DNA from 3 places in the Streptomyces sp. NPDC051041 genome. Region 3 is predicted to be linked to each of the others. Evidence: riboswitches for the same ligand, from Rfam matches in the RefSeq annotation. Region 3 holds a riboswitch; each other region holds the start of a gene.

Evidence for each region. Region 3 has a riboswitch for cyclic di-AMP ahead of ACIBAI_RS14570 (M23 family metallopeptidase). Riboswitches for the same ligand answer to the same signal wherever they lie in the genome.
Region 1: it holds a riboswitch for cyclic di-AMP, as region 3 does, so the genes downstream of both, ACIBAI_RS24165 (M23 family metallopeptidase) here and ACIBAI_RS14570 (M23 family metallopeptidase) in region 3, are expected to answer to the same signal.
Region 2: it holds a riboswitch for cyclic di-AMP, as region 3 does, so the genes downstream of both, ACIBAI_RS12055 (transglycosylase family protein) here and ACIBAI_RS14570 (M23 family metallopeptidase) in region 3, are expected to answer to the same signal.

Annotation. Positions count from the first base shown of each region.
Region 1 is NZ_JBITFM010000018.1:111,858-117,618, forward strand. It holds gene ACIBAI_RS24145 (amino acid permease) at 1-1,304, shown strand, start outside; tRNA gene ACIBAI_RS24150 (tRNA-Lys) at 1,457-1,529, shown strand; gene ACIBAI_RS24155 (dihydrofolate reductase family protein) at 1,998-3,128, shown strand; tRNA gene ACIBAI_RS24160 (tRNA-Met) at 3,446-3,519, shown strand; cyclic di-AMP (ydaO/yuaA leader) riboswitch at 4,002-4,159, shown strand; gene ACIBAI_RS24165 (M23 family metallopeptidase) at 4,172-5,209, shown strand; gene ACIBAI_RS24170 (aldo/keto reductase) at 5,307-5,761, shown strand, end outside.
Region 2 is NZ_JBITFM010000005.1:306,869-312,629, reverse strand. It holds gene eno (phosphopyruvate hydratase) at 1-720, opposite strand, end outside; gene ACIBAI_RS12055 (transglycosylase family protein) at 1,080-1,847, opposite strand; cyclic di-AMP (ydaO/yuaA leader) riboswitch at 1,852-2,020, opposite strand; gene ACIBAI_RS12050 (transglycosylase family protein) at 2,197-3,330, opposite strand; gene ACIBAI_RS12045 (cytochrome P450) at 3,524-4,846, opposite strand; gene ACIBAI_RS12040 (nucleoside triphosphate pyrophosphohydrolase) at 4,973-5,761, opposite strand, start outside.
Region 3 is NZ_JBITFM010000007.1:105,764-111,524, forward strand. It holds gene ACIBAI_RS14555 (DNA topoisomerase (ATP-hydrolyzing) subunit A) at 1-401, opposite strand, end outside; gene ACIBAI_RS14560 (M16 family metallopeptidase) at 667-2,028, shown strand; gene ACIBAI_RS14565 (M16 family metallopeptidase) at 2,025-3,413, shown strand; cyclic di-AMP (ydaO/yuaA leader) riboswitch at 3,615-3,814, shown strand; gene ACIBAI_RS14570 (M23 family metallopeptidase) at 3,828-4,592, shown strand; gene ACIBAI_RS14575 (GntR family transcriptional regulator) at 4,854-5,549, shown strand.

The sequences.
Region 1 (5,761 bases), on a different contig from region 3:
TCGGCCTGGCGATGGCCGAGATCTGCTCGGCGTACCCCACGTCGGCGGGGCTGTACTTCTGGGCGCACCGGCTGGCGCCCGCCCGCACGGCGGCCGCCTGGGCCTGGTTCACGGGCTGGTTCAACGTGCTCGGCCAGGTGGCGGTGACCGCGGGCATCGACTTCGGCGCGGCGTCCTTCCTGGGCGCCTACCTGAACCTCCAGTTCGGCTTCGAGGTGACGCCGGGCCGGACGATGCTGCTGTTCGCCGCGATCCTGGTGCTGCACGGCCTGCTGAACACCTTCGGCGTGCGCGTCGTCGGCCTGCTGAACAGCGTGAGCGTGTGGTGGCACGTCCTGGGCGTGACGGTGATCGTCGGCGCGCTGGCCCTCGTACCGGACCGGCACCAGCCGGCGTCCTTCGTCTTCGGCGCGTTCGTCAACCACACCGGGTGGGGCAGCGAGGCGTACGTGGTGCTGCTGGGACTCCTGATGGCCCAGTACACCTTCACGGGCTACGACGCCTCCGCCCACATGACGGAGGAGACGCGCGACGCGTCCACGGCGGGCCCGCGGGGCATCGTCCGCTCCATCTGGACGTCGTGGATCGCCGGGTTCGCGCTCCTGCTGGGCTTCACCTTCGCCATCCAGTCCTACGAGGGCGCGCTGTCGTCCCCGACGGGCGCGCCGCCCGCGCAGATCCTGCTGGACGCGCTGGGCGCGACCGCCGGCAAGCTGCTGCTGCTCGTGGTGATCGGGGCGCAGCTGTTCTGCGGCATGGCGTCGGTGACGGCCAACAGCCGCATGATCTACGCCTTCTCGCGGGACGGGGCACTGCCGTTCTCCGCGGTGTGGCACACGGTCAGCCCCCGCACCCGCACGCCGGTGGCGGCGGTGTGGCTGGCGGCGGGCGGGGCGCTGGTGCTGGGCCTGCCCTACCTGATCAATGTCACGGCGTACGCGGCGGTGACGTCCATCGCCGTGATCGGCCTCTACATCGCCTACGCCGTCCCGACGCTGCTGCGGCTGCGCCGGGGAGCGGCGTTCGAGCGGGGGCCGTGGCACCTGGGCCGCTGGTCACGGGTGATCGGCGTGGTGGCGGTGACCTGGGTCGGGGTCATCACGGTCCTGTTCATGCTGCCCCAGGTCTCGCCGGTCACCCGGGAGACCTTCAACTACGCGCCGGTCGCCGTCCTGGTCGTCCTCGGCTTCGCCGCCACGTGGTGGGCGGCGTCGGCGCGGCACTGGTTCCTCAACCCGGAGCACGAGCGGACGCGGGCGCGGGAGGCGGGGCGGACGGCGGCCGCCGGGGAGGCGGGCCCGTAGGCGGGGCGGGCCGCCCGGCGTCGCCGCGGCCCGTCGCGTGCCCTCGGGGCGGGCGGTCCGGGCCTGTTCCGTCCGCCCGGCGCGGCCGTGTCTCCGATACCCGATCGGAGAGACGGCCGCATCCGGCTATGCTCGGGGTGGCGACATCGCCTGGGCCCTTAGCTCAATTGGCAGAGCAGTGGACTTTTAATCCATTGGTTGTGGGTTCGAGTCCCACAGGGCCTACCGGAGAGCCCCCACGCCGCACACCGCTGACGTGGGGGCTCGGCTTGTTCCGGCGCTGCGGTGACGGCCGGCCCGCCAGGGCGCCGGCCCGCCGTGCCGCTCCCTCCGGCAGCCGCCCGCGGCCCGCTGCGCCGGGCGCCTCCGCCCCACCGGTCCGGCGGACGATCCTCGCGCCGCCCCGGCCCGTCCTGCCCGGCGCGCCGCCCCGTACGTCACGGCCGCGGTGATCCCCGGCCGTTCGGCGGGACCGGTCGTCCGCGGCCGGTGTTCCGGCGCCCCGGACCGGGCGGGGAGGATGGAGCGGTGCAGGCGCGGCGTGCCCGCCGCCCGCCGGAGCCGCCGGCCCGGTGCGTCCCCCGGGCGCCGGGCGGCGGGGCGCGCGCCCGGCGCGCCGCTTTCCGGGGCGGGCCGCCGTACCGCCGGTGCAAGTCCGCTCGGAGTTCCGAACAGAGGAGAGAGGGCGCCTCGATGCCCCACCCGTACGTCCTGCTGTCCGCCGCCGTCTCCCTCGACGGCCACCTCGACGACGCCGGCCCCGAGCGGCTGCTGCTGTCCGGCCCGGCCGACCTCGACCGGGTCGACGAGGTGCGGGCGTCCGTCGACGCGATCCTGGTCGGCGCCGGCACGATCCGCGCCGACAACCCCCGCCTGCTGGTCAACTCGCCCGAGCGGCGCGCCGCCCGGGTCGCCGAGGGCAGGCCCGCCCACCCGCTCAAGGTCGCCGTCAGCGGCTCCGGCGACCTCGACCCGGCCGCGCAGTTCTGGCACACCGGCGGCGAGAAGATCCTCTACACGACCGATCAGGGCGCCGAACGGGCCCGGGCGCTCGGCATCGCGGCCGACGTCGTCCCGCTCGGCCCCGCACTCGACTGGCGGCGGCTGCTGAGCCACCTGCACGACGAACGCGGGGTGCGGCGGCTCATGGCCGAGGGCGGCGGGCAGGTCCACACCCAGTTGCTCACCCAGGGCCTCGCCGACGAACTCCAGCTGGTGCTGGCCCCGCTGCTGGTGGGCGACCCGGACGCGCCCCGGCTGTTCGGGCCCGGCGCCTACCAGCGCGGACGCCTGCGGCTGGTGGAGGCACGGCGGATCGAGGACGTCGTCCTCATGCGCTACGAACCCACCGCGCCCGGCACCGGCGCGACGGTGTCCGCCGCCGACCGGCACTGGCTGGCGCTCGCCTGCGAACTGGCCGACCGGTGCCCGCCGTCGCGGACGGCGTTCAGCGTCGGCGCGGTCGTCGTGGCCGCCGACGGCACGGAACTCGCCCGCGGCCACTCGCGGGAGGGCGGGGACGCGGTGGCGCACGCCGAGGAGGCCGCGCTGGCGAAGCTCGACCCGACGGACCCGCGGCTCGCCACCGCCACGGTGTACTCCAGCCTGGAGCCCTGCGCCCGCCGCGCGTCCCGGCCCGCGCCCTGCGCCCGGCTGATCCTCGACGCGGGGGTACGGCGGGTGGTCACGGCCTGGCGGGAGCCGGACACGTTCGTCCCGGACGCCGACGGCACCGGGGTGCTGACGGCGCACGGCGCGCAGGTCCTCGTCCTCCCGGAGTACGAGGACCGGGCCAAGGCCCCGAACCGCCACCTGCTGGGCTGAGGACCGCCGGGCCGCGGCACGCCCCGAGGGACCGGCGGCCCGGCCGCCACGCCGCCCCGGCACACCGGCCGGAACGGCCGGGCCGCCCCGGCACGGGCCGCGGAGGCCGGGCGGCGCGCCCGGACGAGGGGCGGCCCGCCGACCGCGTACGGCGGGTTCGAGCACGTGCCGCGCACCGCCTTCCCCCCCGCCTCGTCCGGAAGCCCCGGCCCGCGCGGGCCGCCCCCGGCGGACGGCCGGAAACCGCTGGTGGGAAGCGGGGCCGGGAACGCGTGTGCTTCCTGTCCTGCGCATGGCGTACACTGGAGACACAACGACGCGGGGTGGAGCAGCTCGGTAGCTCGCTGGGCTCATAACCCAGAGGTCGCAGGTTCAAATCCTGTCCCCGCTACTGAAGGCCGAAGGCCGGGATCCTCAAGGATCCCGGCCTTCGGCGCGTTCACCCGTCCGGCCCGCCCGACCCGCGAGCATCCGGCCGGCTTCACGGCCCTCCCTGCGAGCGCCCCGGCCGGGAAGGCCGGACGGACCGGGCCGGCCGGCGGGCGGGCGTACGCGGAACCGGGCGGCGCGGCACTCCGGGGCGGCGGGAGGGACGACAGGGCGCCCGCCGGTCCCGCGGAGGCCTTCGACCGCTGTCACGTCCCGTGACCGGGCGGCAGCCCTCCGCATAACAACTGACACAACGTCAGATCTGATGGTCCCTTCAGAGGTTTACCGATGTGCGGTCAACTCGCCCGGTTTTCGCCGGTCGTGGGCGATAATTCCCTGACGAAATCCTGAACGATCAAGGGGAACGGCTTGGAATCCGCACCCCCCGTCTATTAACGTTCGATAACGCAGCGCGGTCGTCCCAGCCGTCACAGAAGGCGGCTCCGTGCGCACGCGCCGAATCCCGCGAGGGAACCGGGGAACCACCACCTTGGGGTGAATCGAGCGGATGCCGCCGTGGAGACACGGTCGGTATACGCGCGTAGGAGACCTTCCCGCTCCGAACCCGTCAGCTAACCCGGTAGGCGGAGACGGAAGGAAAGGAGCGCGCCCACGTGGCGTCCAACCGGTCTGCTACGCAAGTCCCGCCCGTGCCGGGCCAGCGTGACATCGAGGTCTTCGGCTACGGCGGCCCCCGCACCGACGAGGGCCCGTGGGAGGAGTGGAACCCCACCGAGGAGTCCGTCCGCCCGGTACGCGGCCGGCACCGCGTCGCCAAGCAGCGCGGCGGCCTCGCCCGCAGCTCCACCGTCCTCGGCGTCGGCGTCATCGCGGCCGTCGGCGCGGGCGGCATGGCCAGCGCCAACACCGGCAAGCCCCCGGTGTCCATCTCCATGCCCGACCTGCCCTCCGTCGGCTCGCTGATCTCCGACGACGACGAGCAGGAGGAGGTCCCCGAGGCCTCCACCCCCCTCAGCACCCTCGGCGCCGACTCCGCCGACACCCCGCAGGGCGCCTCCGACGCCGGCGAGGCGCTGCGGGCCCGGATCATGGCGCAGGCCGAGCAGCAGCAGGACCAGATCGCGAGCAAGGCCGCCGCCGAGGCCGAGGCCGCCGCCGCGAAGGCCGCCGCGGAGGCCGCCGCCGAGGCGGAGAAGGAGGCCGAGGCCAAGGCCGCCGCCGCGAAGAAGAAGGCGGAGGAGGAGGCGAGGAAGAAGGCCGAGGCGGAGCGGCTGGCCGCGCTGGCCAAGCAGTACGCGCTGCCCACCTCCTCGTACACCCTCACCTCCACCTTCGGGCAGGCCGGTCCCTACTGGTCCTCCGGCTACCACACCGGCCTCGACTTCGCCGCGCCGACGGGCACGCTGATCAAGGCGGTGCACAGCGGCACGATCACCGCGGCCGGCTGGGACGGCTCCTACGGCTACAAGACGGTGCTCACCCTCGACGACGGAACCGAGATCTGGTACGCCCACCAGTCCTCCATCAGCGTCAGCGTCGGCCAGAAGGTCACCACCGGCGACGTCATCGGCCGCGTGGGCGCCACCGGCAACGTCACCGGCGCCCACCTCCACCTGGAGGTGCACTCCGGGAGCGGCGGCTCCGGGATCGACCCGCTGGCCTGGCTGCGGAGCAAGGGGCTGAACCCGTAAGCCCCGGGCCGCGGGGCGCGCGGTCGGGCGAGGTCTCGGACGTGCCGGGGCGGACGATGCGGAATGCGATCGTCCGCCGGGAGGGTTGACGTAGGACATGACTGTTCTGCGCACACTCGGCTCGTCCGACCTCGAAATCTTCCCGCTCTCCCTCGGCGGCAACGTCTTCGGCTGGACCGCCGACGAGGCCGCCTCCTTCGCCGTCCTCGACGCCTACACGGCCGCGGGCGGCAACTTCGTCGACACCGCCGACTCCTACTCGGCATGGGTCGAGGGCAACCGGGGCGGCGAGTCCGAGACCATCATCGGCAAGTGGATCAAGGCGCGCGGCAACCGGTCGGACGTCGTGATCGCCACCAAGGTCAGCCAGCACCCGGAGTACCCGGGCCTGACGGCCGCGAACATCAAGGCCGCCGCCGACGCCTCGCTGCGCCGCCTGGACACCGACTACATCGACCTCTACTACACCCACTTCGACAAGCCCGAGGTGCCGGTGGAGGAGATCATCGGCGCGCTCGACGAGCTGGTGAGGGCGGGCAAGGTGCGGTACAT
Region 2 (5,761 bases), on a different contig from region 3:
GGCCAGGGCGATCTGCTCGCCGGGCTGGTAGCCGGCCTCCTTGATGGCCTCCAGGATGAGGTCGAGGGCCTCGCGGTTGGAGCCGAGGTTCGGGGCGAAGCCGCCCTCGTCGCCGAGGCCGGTGGACAGGCCCTTGGACTTCAGGACCTTCTTCAGGGTGTGGTAGACCTCGGCGCCCCAGCGCAGGGCCTCGGAGAAGGACTCCGCGCCGATCGGGGCGATCATGAACTCCTGGATGTCCACGTTGGAGTCGGCGTGCGCGCCGCCGTTCAGGATGTTCATCATCGGCACCGGCAGCAGGTGCGCGTTGGGGCCGCCCAGGTAGCGGAACAGCGGCAGGTCGCTGGCCTCGGAGGCGGCGTGGGCGACGGCCAGGGAGACGCCGAGGATGGCGTTGGCGCCGAGGGAGCCCTTGTTGTCGGTGGCGTCCAGGTCGAACATGGCCTGGTCGATCAGGCGCTGCTCGGTGGCGTCGTAGCCGACCAGCTCCGGGCCGATCTGCTCGATGACGGCCAGGACGGCCTTCTCGACGCCCTTGCCCTGGTAGCGGCTCGATTCGCCGTCGCGGAGCTCGATGGCCTCGAAGGCGCCCGTGGAGGCGCCGGACGGGACGGCGGCACGACCCGTGCTGCCGTCGTCGAGGCCGACCTCGACCTCGACCGTGGGGTTGCCTCGGGAGTCCAGGATTTCCCGGGCTACGACGACGTCGATGGACGGCACGAGCATCTCCTTCTTGGAATGTGACGCGGGTTGGCAGGACCGTGACGGCTCCGCGAGTGAACCGTGGTGGCTCTGCGAGACGAGCCTAACCGGCTCGGGGCGATCGGCCAGCCGGTCACCCCTTTCACGGGGGAACCGGGAGTGAATTGTTTCCCAACGGAACAAAGAGGTCAACGGGCGGCCGTCTCCCCGTCCCGCGCCCGTACGCCCCCATCCCGCGCAAAAGCCCCGCCCCGGTGCGTACGGGGGAACACGCACCGGGGCGGGGAGCCCGTGGGGACGGGGGGACGGCCCTCACGGGGCTTCCATGACGGAGGACCCGGATGTGAGGGCGCTGCGGCGGGTCCGGGAGCCGCCTCTTACTTCAGGTGCAGCTGCTGGCCCGGGTAGATGAGGTCGGCGTCCTCGACGATGTCCTTGTTCAGCTCGAACAGCTTCGCCCAGCCGCCCCGGACGTCGTGCTCCGCGGCGATCGAGCTGAGGGTGTCGCCCTCGACGACCTTGTACTCGCCGTCGCCCTTCTTGACCTTCTCGCCGGTCGGGGTGGTGACGGTCTTCTGGGCGGCCGGGCGCTCGGCGGAGCGGGAGGCCGGCTGCTCGGTGGAGCGGGTGGTGGTCCCGCTGCTCTGCGAGGAGCCGCCCGAGGCGCCGTCGGAGGCCCCGCTGGACGAGCCGTTCGAGGAGGCACCGCTGGACGAACCGCTCGAGGAGGAACCGCTGGACGAACCGCTCGACGCGGAGCCGCCGGTGTACGCGGCGCCCGACAGGTTCTTGCCGCAGACCGGCCAGGCGCCCTTGCCCTGGCCCGCGAGGACCTTCTCGGCGATCTCGATCTGCTGCGCCTTGGTGGCCTGGTCGGCGGTGGCGGCGTACGCCGTGCCGCCGTACGCGGCCCAGGTGGAGGCGGAGAACTGCAGACCGCCGTAGTAGCCGTTGCCGGTGTTGATGGACCAGTTGCCGCCGGACTCGCACTGGGCGACGGCGTCCCACTCGGAGGCGGTGGCAGCGGAGGCCGTGCCGGACGCCATCAGCGGGGCGGCGACGGCTGCGCCGGTCACACCGGCGATGGCGATGGCGCGGGTGGCCTTGTTCGGACGGCGGTGCTTGCCCTTGCCGGAAAACAGCATGGTTGGATCCCCTCACCGACGCCTGCGAGGTGAGCTGTCGGGTTCGGGCCGGTCGAGTTGCCCGGCCGCGTCCCTCGCGGGACACGGCTTCACCCCTAGCCGGTTCCGACCTCAACTGCCGGTCCCGGCGCCTACCTTGGTTCCCCCGCTCCTGCCCACGGCGCTTGACGCGACGACTGTTCCCGGGCGGCCGCTGGCAGGATTCGGCGTTGCGGCAGCCGGGGCCCGCGGTGGCGAGCGGTCACGACCGTAGGCAGGCGCACCGCGGAATTTCAAAGACGATCAGGGCTTCTGAGATCTATCTCTCACTGCGCTTATATGCGACATTCAGCGGGAAACCCGACGCCAACTAGCGTCGCCCTCCGCCCGGTTCGGCCCCGATCTCGAGCGTCTGACCGGGGACGATGGCGTTCGGGTCGGCGCCGACGACGTCCCTGTTGCCGTCGTACAGGGCGCGCCATCCGCCTTGCAGGTCAAGGGAGTCGGCGATGGTCCAGAGGGTGTCGCCGGAACGGACGGTGTACGAGCCGTCGACGTCCTCGCGCGCGGCGTCGTCGCCGCGGGAGGCGTGCCGGCCGGAGGAGGCGCTCCCGCGCTCCTCGACCGCCTCCTCGTCGGCGCTGGGGCCGCGGTGGCGGCCGGTGCCGGCGGATCCGGTGTCGACCAGGTAGGAAGTGCCCACACTCTGTCCCGAGTTGTCCGCTTCGTCACTCTCGGGGGCGACGCTGGGCGAACCACCATCTTCCCGGACATCCGCGGATGTCCCGGACTCGGCGGATCCGTCCTTCGCGTTTGACGCATCGTCGGGAGCGGCGGACGGGGACGCCGGGACCGAAGGCGAGGAGGAGGAAGAGGAGGAGTCGGGAGACGTTTCGGGGGACGCCTCATGGGATGTTTCAGGCGAGTCGGACGAGTCACCCGAACCGGACTGCTCCGAGGAGTCCTTCGCCCCTTCGGCGTCTTCCGAGCCGGCCGGGCCCTCCGAACCGGCCGGACTTCCCGATTCCGCCGGGCTCGTCGGCCCTGCCGTGTTCCCGTAGTCCGCGGAACCGCCGGAGTCCCCGCCGGCCGGCTTCCCGTCCGCCGCGCCGGCGCCGGCGGACGCCGGGTCGTCCACGAGCCCGGCGAGCAGGCCGCACGTCGGCCACGCGGCGATGCCCTGGTCGGCGAGCATCTTCTCGGCGACGGATATCTGCTGGGACCGGCTGGCCTGGTCGGCGCTGGCCGCGTACGCCAGACCGCCGTACTTCTCCCAGTCCTCCTGGGACAACTGCAGGCCGCCGTAGTAGCCGTTGCCGGAGTTCTCGCTCCAGGCGCCGCCGGTCGCGCACTCGGCGACCCGGTCCCAGGCCGCGCCGTCGGCCGCGCTGGCGCCGGAGGCCCCGAGGAGCGGGATCGCGATGGCGGAGCCGGTCACTCCGGCGGCGACGACGAGGGCCGGAGCCTGGCGGGGGCGGCGGTGACGACCGTTCCCGGAGAGCATACGGGGACCTTTCCCGAGACAGCACGGACGGCGCGGCGGAGCGCACTCGGCGCCGCGCTGATGGGTGAACGTATCCGCAGGAGATCGCTTGTCACAAGTTCATGCCGCGCAGATCACGTGAAGATCACAGTCTTGAGAGCGTGTCACGTTTGCGCCGGCACGCAGCGGTCGTCGCGCCGTCACGCCGTGTCGGTCACGGCCCGCCGGGCGCGTCCGGCTCCGTGGCCGGCCCGGCGTGCCGTACGGGGGTGAAGGCGACCGGCAGCGTGCGCAGGCCCCGCATGATGAGCCCGCCGCGCCAGCGCAGTTCGGCCGGGTCCACCGCGAGCCGCAGGTCGGGCAGGCGGGTGAGGAGCGTGGCGAGCGCGGTCCGGCCCTCCAGGCGGGCGAGCGGGGCGCCGAGGCAGTAGTGGATGCCGTGGCCGTATCCGAGGTGCTGGTTGTCCCGGCGGCCGAGGTCGAGCACGTCGGGGTCGGCGAACCGCTCCGGGTCCCGGTCGGCGGCGGCGAGGACGACGAGGACGGGGTCGCCGGGGGCGATGTCCTGTCCGCCGAGGGTGAGCGGCCGCGTGGCGAACCGCCAGGTGGCGAGTTCGACGGGCCCGTCGTAGCGCAGGAGTTCCTCGACGCCGGTGGCGAGCAGGCCGGATTCGCCCGCGGCGAGGGACTTCTGCAGCAGCTCCCGCTGGTCGGGGTGGGTGAGCAGGGCGTAGGTGCCGTTGCCGATCAGGTTCACGGTGGTCTCGAAGCCGGCGAACAGCAGGATGAACGCCATCGCCGCGGCCTCGTTCTCGGTGAGGTGCTCGCCGTGGTCGGAGGCGCGGATGAGACCGGAGATGAGGTCCTCCCCGGGACCCGGCTCGGGGGGCAGGGCTTCGCGTTTGCGATGGATGAGGTCGGCGAGGTAGCCGCGCATCTTCTTCACCGACCGGGCGACCCCGCCCCGGGGGCCGCCCTGGTGGCGGATCATCATGCCCGCCCAGTCACGGAAGTCGTCCTGGTCCTCGCGGGGGACGCCGAGCATGTCGCAGATGGCGTAGATGGGCAGGGGGAAGGCGAACTCGTGGATGAGGTCGGCCTCGCCGTTCCCGGCGAACCGGTCGATGAGGCGGTCGGCGAGTTCCTGCACGCGGGGGGCGAACTCGGCGACGCGGCGGGGCGTGAAGGCCTTGCTGACCAGGCGGCGCAGCCGGGTGTGGTCCGGCGGGTCGATGTTGAGCAGGTGGGTCATCAGCTCGGCCTTCCGCTCACCGGGGATGCCCGTCTTGCCCTTGGCGTGGGCGGGCTCGTCGTGGTGCGCGGGGTTCTTGCTGAGCCGCTGGTCGGCGAGGGCCTGCCTGGCGTCGGCGTAGCGGGTGACCAGCCAGGCCTCGACCCCGCTGGGGAGCCTGGTGCGGTGCACGGGGGCGTGTTCGCGCAGCCAGGCGTAGGCGGGGTAGGGGTCGGCGGCGAACTCCCAGGTGAAGAGGGCGGGGGGTTCGGGGGCGGCGCTGTCGGGGACGGGCTGGTCGGTCACTCCTCGACGGTAACCGGCCCGCCGGCGTCCCCCGCGCGCCGGCCGGACCCGCGGCGGACCGCGCGCAGCGCCTCGCGGACGTCCGGCAGCGGCCGGGTCCGCTCCTCCAGCCCGCGGACGGCCGGCTCAGCTGGGGTCGCCGTGCTCCTTGTCCGTCCGCCCCTCCCGCTCCCTGATCGCGTCGCGGTACGCCCGCGCCGCCGCCCGCAGGGCCGCCTCCGGGTCCACGCCCGCCGCCTCGGCGCGGACCGCCAGGGCCAGCAGCTCGTAGCCGATGCCCTCGACGTGGGGCAGGGGGACCTCCAGGCCCGCGGTGCGCACCCGGGAGGCCAGTTTGGCCGCGAGGGCCAGGCCGGGCTGGCCGAGGGGGACGCCCTCGGTGACCGAGGTGCGCTGCTTCTCGACGGCCTTCGTGCGCAGCCAGTGCTCCTTGACCTCCTCGGGGGTCGTGGCCGTCGCGTCCCCGAAGACGTGCGGATGGCGGTGGACGAGCTTGGCGACGATGCCGCCGGCCACGTCGTCGATGGAGAAGGGGGCGTCCGGGTCCTCCTCGGCGATGCGCGCGTGGAAGACGACCTGGAGCAGGACGTCGCCGAGTTCCTCGCGCAGTTCGTCGCGGTCGCCGTCCTCGATCGCCTCGACGAGTTCGTAGGCCTCCTCGATGCCGTACTTCGCCAGGCCCTCGTGGGTCTGCCGGGAGGACCACGGGCACTCTGCGCGGATGCGGTCCATGACCTGGACGAGGTCGAGCAGGCGGGCGCCCGGCAGGTCGTAGGAGGCGGGCAGCAGCTCCAGCTCCGGCATCCGGACCCGGCCGGAGCCCGCGAGGCGGGCGAGGCCGTCCGTGAGGGCGGGCTCGCCCTCGCCGGTCGCCACGACCACCACCGTGCGGCCGCCCGCGCAGGCGTCGACCAG
Region 3 (5,761 bases):
TACCGCATGGCGGCGGGCGGGTCGTCGTTGCCCAGCGAGCCGAAGTTGCCGTGGCCGTCGACCAGCGGGACGCGCATCGAGAAGGGCTGGGCCATGCGCACCAGGGCGTCGTAGATCGACGCGTCGCCGTGCGGGTGCAGCTTGCCCATGACCTCGCCGACCACGCGGGCGCACTTCACATAGCCGCGGTCGGGGCGCAGACCCATCTCGTTCATCTGGTAGACGATGCGGCGGTGCACCGGCTTGAGGCCGTCGCGGGCGTCCGGCAGGGCCCGGGAGTAGATCACCGAGTACGCGTACTCAAGGAAGGAGCCCTGCATCTCGTCGACGACGTCGATGTCGAGGATCTTCTCCTCGTACGAGTCGTCGGGCGGTGGGGTCTTCGTGCTACGGCGGGCCATCGCTGCCGGCTCCTTGCTGAAGCGTGAACGGTGTCTGACGCGGACCATTGTGGACCGCGGCACTGACAGCGCGGGACCAGGACCCGGGGTGGGCGCCCGGCCCGGCGCTGCCCGCAGGCTACGCCCTCGCGCCGGATCGCCCCGTTCTCGCTCTCGGCGTACGGCGGCCGGGAACTTCACCGGCGGCCCGCACGCTTGCATACAGTGGCAGGACGGCAGGAAAGGCGCGGTCTCAGCCACCGCATCCGCGATCGAAGGGACGTACATGCCCATGGGTCACACGGCCACAGCCCAGGCAGGCTCCGGGGGCCTGACAGCGACCGAGCACCGCCTGGCCAACGGCCTGCGCGTGGTGCTCTCCGAGGACCACCTGACCCCGGTCGCGGCGGTGTGCCTCTGGTACGACGTGGGCTCACGCCACGAGGTCGAGGGACGCACCGGCCTGGCTCACCTCTTCGAGCACCTCATGTTCCAGGGGTCCGCCCAGGTCAAGGGCAACGGCCACTTCGAACTCGTCCAGGGCGCGGGCGGCTCGCTGAACGGCACCACCAGCTTCGAGCGGACCAACTACTTCGAGACCATGCCCGCCCACCAGCTGGAGCTCGCCCTCTGGCTGGAGGCCGACCGCATGGGCTCGCTGCTGGCCGCGCTGGACGAGGAGTCCATGGAGAACCAGCGGGACGTCGTCAAGAACGAGCGCCGCCAGCGCTACGACAACGTCCCCTACGGCACGGCCTTCGAGCGGCTGACCGCCCTGGCCTACCCGGAGGGCCACCCCTACCACCACACCCCGATCGGCTCGATGGCCGACCTGGACGCGGCGACCCTGGAGGACGCCCGCCAGTTCTTCCGCACGTACTACGCGCCGAACAACGCGGTGCTGTCGGTCGTCGGCGACATCGACCCCGAGCAGACGCTCGCCTGGGTCGAGAAGTACTTCGGCTCCATCCCGGCCCACGACGGCAAGCCGGAGCCCCGGGACGGCTCGCTGCCCGACATCATCGGCCGGCAGCTGCGCGAGGTCGTCGAGGAGGAGGTCCCGGCGCGCGCCCTGATGGCGGCCTACCGCCTGCCGCACGACGGCACGCGCGCGTGCGACGCGGCCGACCTGGCGCTCACCGTCCTGGGCGGCGGCGAGTCCTCCCGCCTGTACAACCGGCTCGTCCGGCGCGACCGCACGGCGGTGGCCGCCGGGTTCGGCCTGCTGCGGCTGGCCGGGGCGCCCTCGATGGGCTGGCTGGACGTGAAGACGTCCGGTGACGTCGAGGTGCCCGTCATCGAGGCCGCCGTCGACGAGGAGCTCGCCCGGTTCGCCGAGGAGGGCCCCACGGCCGAGGAGATGGAGCGCGCCCAGGCCCAGCTGGAGCGCGAGTGGCTGGACCGGCTCGGCACGGTCGCGGGCCGCGCCGACGAGCTGTGCCGGTACGCGGTCCTCTTCGGCGACCCCCAGCTCGCCCTGACCGCCGTCCAGCGCGTGCTGGAGGTGACGGCGGAGGAGGTCCAGGAGGTGGCCAAGGCCCGCCTGCGCCCCGACAACCGCGCGGTGCTCGTCTACGAGCCGATCGCCACCGAGGCCGGGGAAGCGGACGCCGCGGCCACCGACGACAACGAGGAGGCGGCGAAGTGACCGAGCTCGCCACGATGGAGTTCCACCCCCGGCCCGAGGGAGGCGAGCCCAGGCCCTGGGCGTTCCCGGCCCCCACGCGCGGGACGCTCGGCAACGGCCTGACGGTCCTGCGCTGCCACCGCCCCGGCCAGCAGGTCGTCGCCGTCGAGGTCCTCCTCGACGCCCCCCTGGACGCCGAGCCGGCCGGCCTCGACGGCGTCGCCACGATCATGGCGCGGGCCTTCGCCGAGGGCACCGACAAGCACTCCGCCGAGGAGTTCGCCGCCGAGCTGGAGCGCTGCGGCGCCACCCTCGACACGCACGCCGACCACCCCGGCGTACGCCTGAGCCTGGAGGTGCCGGCCTCCCGCCTGGCCAAGGCGCTCGGGCTGGTCGCCGACGCCCTCAGGGCGCCCGCGTTCGCGGACGGCGAGGTGGAGCGGCTGGTGCGCAACCGGCTCGACGAGATCCCGCACGAGCTGGCCAACCCCGCCCGCCGGGCCGCCAAGGAGCTCTCCAGGGAGCTGTTCCCGGCGAGTTCGCGCATGTCGCGCCCGCGCCAGGGCACCGAGGAGACGGTCGCGAACATCGACTCCGCGGCCGTCCGCGCCTTCTACGAGAAGCACGTCCGCCCCGCCACGGCCACCGCCGTGGTCGTCGGCGACCTCACCGGCATCGACCTCGACGCGCTGCTCGGCGACACGCTCGGCGCGTGGACCGGCTCCCCGGCCGAGCCGCGGCCGGTGCCCCCGGTGATCGCCGACGACACCGGCCGGGTCGTCATCGTGGACCGCCCCGGCGCCGTCCAGACGCAGCTGCTGATCGGCCGCACCGGCCCGGACCGGCACGATGGCGTGTGGCCCGCGCAGGTGCTCGGCACGTACTGCCTCGGCGGCACCCTCACCTCCCGCCTGGACCGCGTCCTGCGCGAGGAGAAGGGCTACACCTACGGCGTGCGGGCGTTCGGGCAGGTCCTCAGGTCCTCCCCGGAGGGCACCGGCGCCGCGATGCTCGCCATCAGCGGCTCCGTGGACACCCCGAACACCGGGCCCGCCCTGCGGGACCTGTGGACGGTGCTGCGCACGCTCGCCGAGGAGGGGCTCACCGACGCCGAGCGCGACGTCGCCGTGCAGAACCTGGTGGGCGTGGCGCCGCTGAAGTACGAGACCGCGGCGGCCGTCGCCGCCACCCTGGCCGACCAGGTCGAGCAGCACCTGCCCGACGACTACCAGGCCGCGCTGTACCGCCGGCTCGCCGAGACCGGCACCGTGGAGGCCACCGCGGCGGTCGTGAACGCCTTCCCGGTGGACCGCCTGGTGACCGTCCTCGTCGGCGACGCGGCGCAGATCAAGGAGCCGGTGGAGGCCCTCGGCATCGGTGAGGTCACCGTGGTGTCCGCCGAGTAGCGGCACGCGCGCGCGGGAGCCCTGGCGGCGGATACGTCACCAGGGCTCCCTTATGTAGGGATATGTCCGGATCGGGGCGGAGGTTGCCTGTCCGGCCTGTGGGATGCGCTACAAAACCCGCGTCGTGTTTGGGGTTCGGAAGCCGGCGCGTTTAACGTCTTCCGGGCTGTCCGTCAGGCAGTGCGCCGCACCCGCGGCAGCGGGCAGCCATCGCCGAATCCCCGTACGGCGCGAGCCGGGGGAGCCGGGGACCCACCCTCCTCCCGCCGCCTCCGCGGCCGGAGGGGACCAGCAGTCCCCCCGGGGTGAATCGGGCGCCCGCGCGAACGCGAGGGGGCCCGTAGGAGACCTTCCTGCTCCGAACCCGTCAGCTAACCCGGCAGGCGAGAGGGAAGGAAAGGACCAGCGCACTTCATGGCGTTCACCCGCGCCACCGGGAGGCACCGCCGTTCCGGCCGGCCGCACCGCACCACCGCCCGCGCGGCGGGCGTCGCGGCCCTCACCACCACCGGCGTCATCGGCGCCGCCGCGGCCCCCGCCCTCGCCGCCGGGCCCGCCGCCGAGCAGACCGGCCTCACCCCCGTCCTCGCCCTCGGGGACTCCATGGCCGCCCAGATCGAGGCCCAGGCCGCCGCCCAGAAGCAGGCCGCCGAGGAGGCCGCCGCCGAGAAGCGGGCCGCCCAGATCGCGCGCAAGGAGGCGGCCGAGGCGGCGAAGAAGGCGCGCGAGGCCAAGGAGCGCGCCGCCCGCGAGGCCGAGCGCAAGCGTCTGGACACCTACGTGCCGCCCATCGCCGGCTCCTACGTCTCCACCGGCTACCGGGCCGGCGGCGCCGTCTGGTCCTCCGGCACCCACACCGGCGTCGACTTCCACGCGGCCGGCGGCACCCCCGTCCAGGCGGTCGGCGCCGGCACCGTCGTCGAGGCCGGCTGGGGCGGCGCGTACGGCAACCAGATCGTGATCAGGATGCACGACGGCACGTACACCCAGTACGGCCACCTGTCGTCCATCGGCGTCTCGGTGGGCCAGACGGTGCTCCCGGGCCAGCGGATCGGCCTGTCCGGCGCGACCGGCAACGTCACCGGGCCGCACCTGCACTTCGAGGCCCGCACGGCCGCCGGGTACGGCTCCGACATCGACCCGGTCGCCTACCTCCGCTCGCACGGCGTGGACCTCTGACGCCGCACGCCCCCGTGCACGGGGTCCGCCCCGCGCGCGAGGCCCGGCGCCGCACGCTCCCGTGGGCGTCCGGCGGCGGACGGTTGCGTCTCCCGCGGCCCCGGCTCCCCGAGCCGGGGCTTTCGGCGTTCCGTACGGCCGGATGTCCAAAAAATATCCATGATTTCCGGGCCGCCGTCGGAAATTCCGGCTCATTGCAATAGAGTCACGGAACACGCGTCCATCGTCGGCGTTTCACGGGGATTAAGGCGGAGGTCGGTCATGCGTATTCCGGCGCACTCGGTGTGCACGGCCATCCGGGACGACATCGTCGCGGGTGTCCACGAGCGCGGCAGCCGCCTCACCGAGGAAGTTCTCGCACGCCGCTACGGCGTCTCGCGCGTCCCCGTGCGCGAGGCCCTGCGCACCCTGGAGGCCGAGGGCTTCGTGGTGACCCGGCGGCACGCGGGCGCGTGCGTCGCGGAACCCACCGAGCAGGAGGCCGCCGACCTGCTGGAGATGCGCGGGCTCCTGGAGCCGCTCGGCGCCTCCCGGGCCGCCCAGCGGCGCACCGAGGCCCATCTGAAGGTGCTGCGCGGCCTGGTGAGGATCGGCCAGGAGCGCGCCCGCCGGGGCGGCGGCGAGGACCTGCGCTCCCTGGGCGGCTGGTTCCACGAGACGCTCGCCCAGGCTTCCGGCAGCCCCGCGCTGACCGCGACGCTGACCCAGCTGCGCCACAAGATCGCCTGGATGTACACCGTGCAGGCGCCCGCCGGCCCCGTGGAGACCTGGGCGGAGCACGGGGCGATCGTGGACGCCGTGGCGCGCGGCGACAGCGAACGCGCGCGGGCGCTGACGGCGCTGCACAACGAGCGCGCGGCCGCCGCGCACCGGCTGCGGTTCGCCCCGGGCGCGGACCGCCCGGAGCGTGTGAGGAATTCGCAACCTCCCGTAAACATGCCGAGCCTGCGGCATTAACAAGGAGGCCGTATACAAAGAGCAGGAAATCCGGGGGGATTTTTCCTGCTGCCCGGAAGTGGAAAATCAGAAGGGCTCGCCCGGTAATTCGGACGAGCCCTTCGGGGGTGTGGGACGGCGTCCCGGAATCGACGGCGTCCCCGCCGCCGACCGGAAATCCGACCGTGCGCGGCCGGCCCCGCGAAAACCGCGCCGGTTCAGCCGCGCAGGGG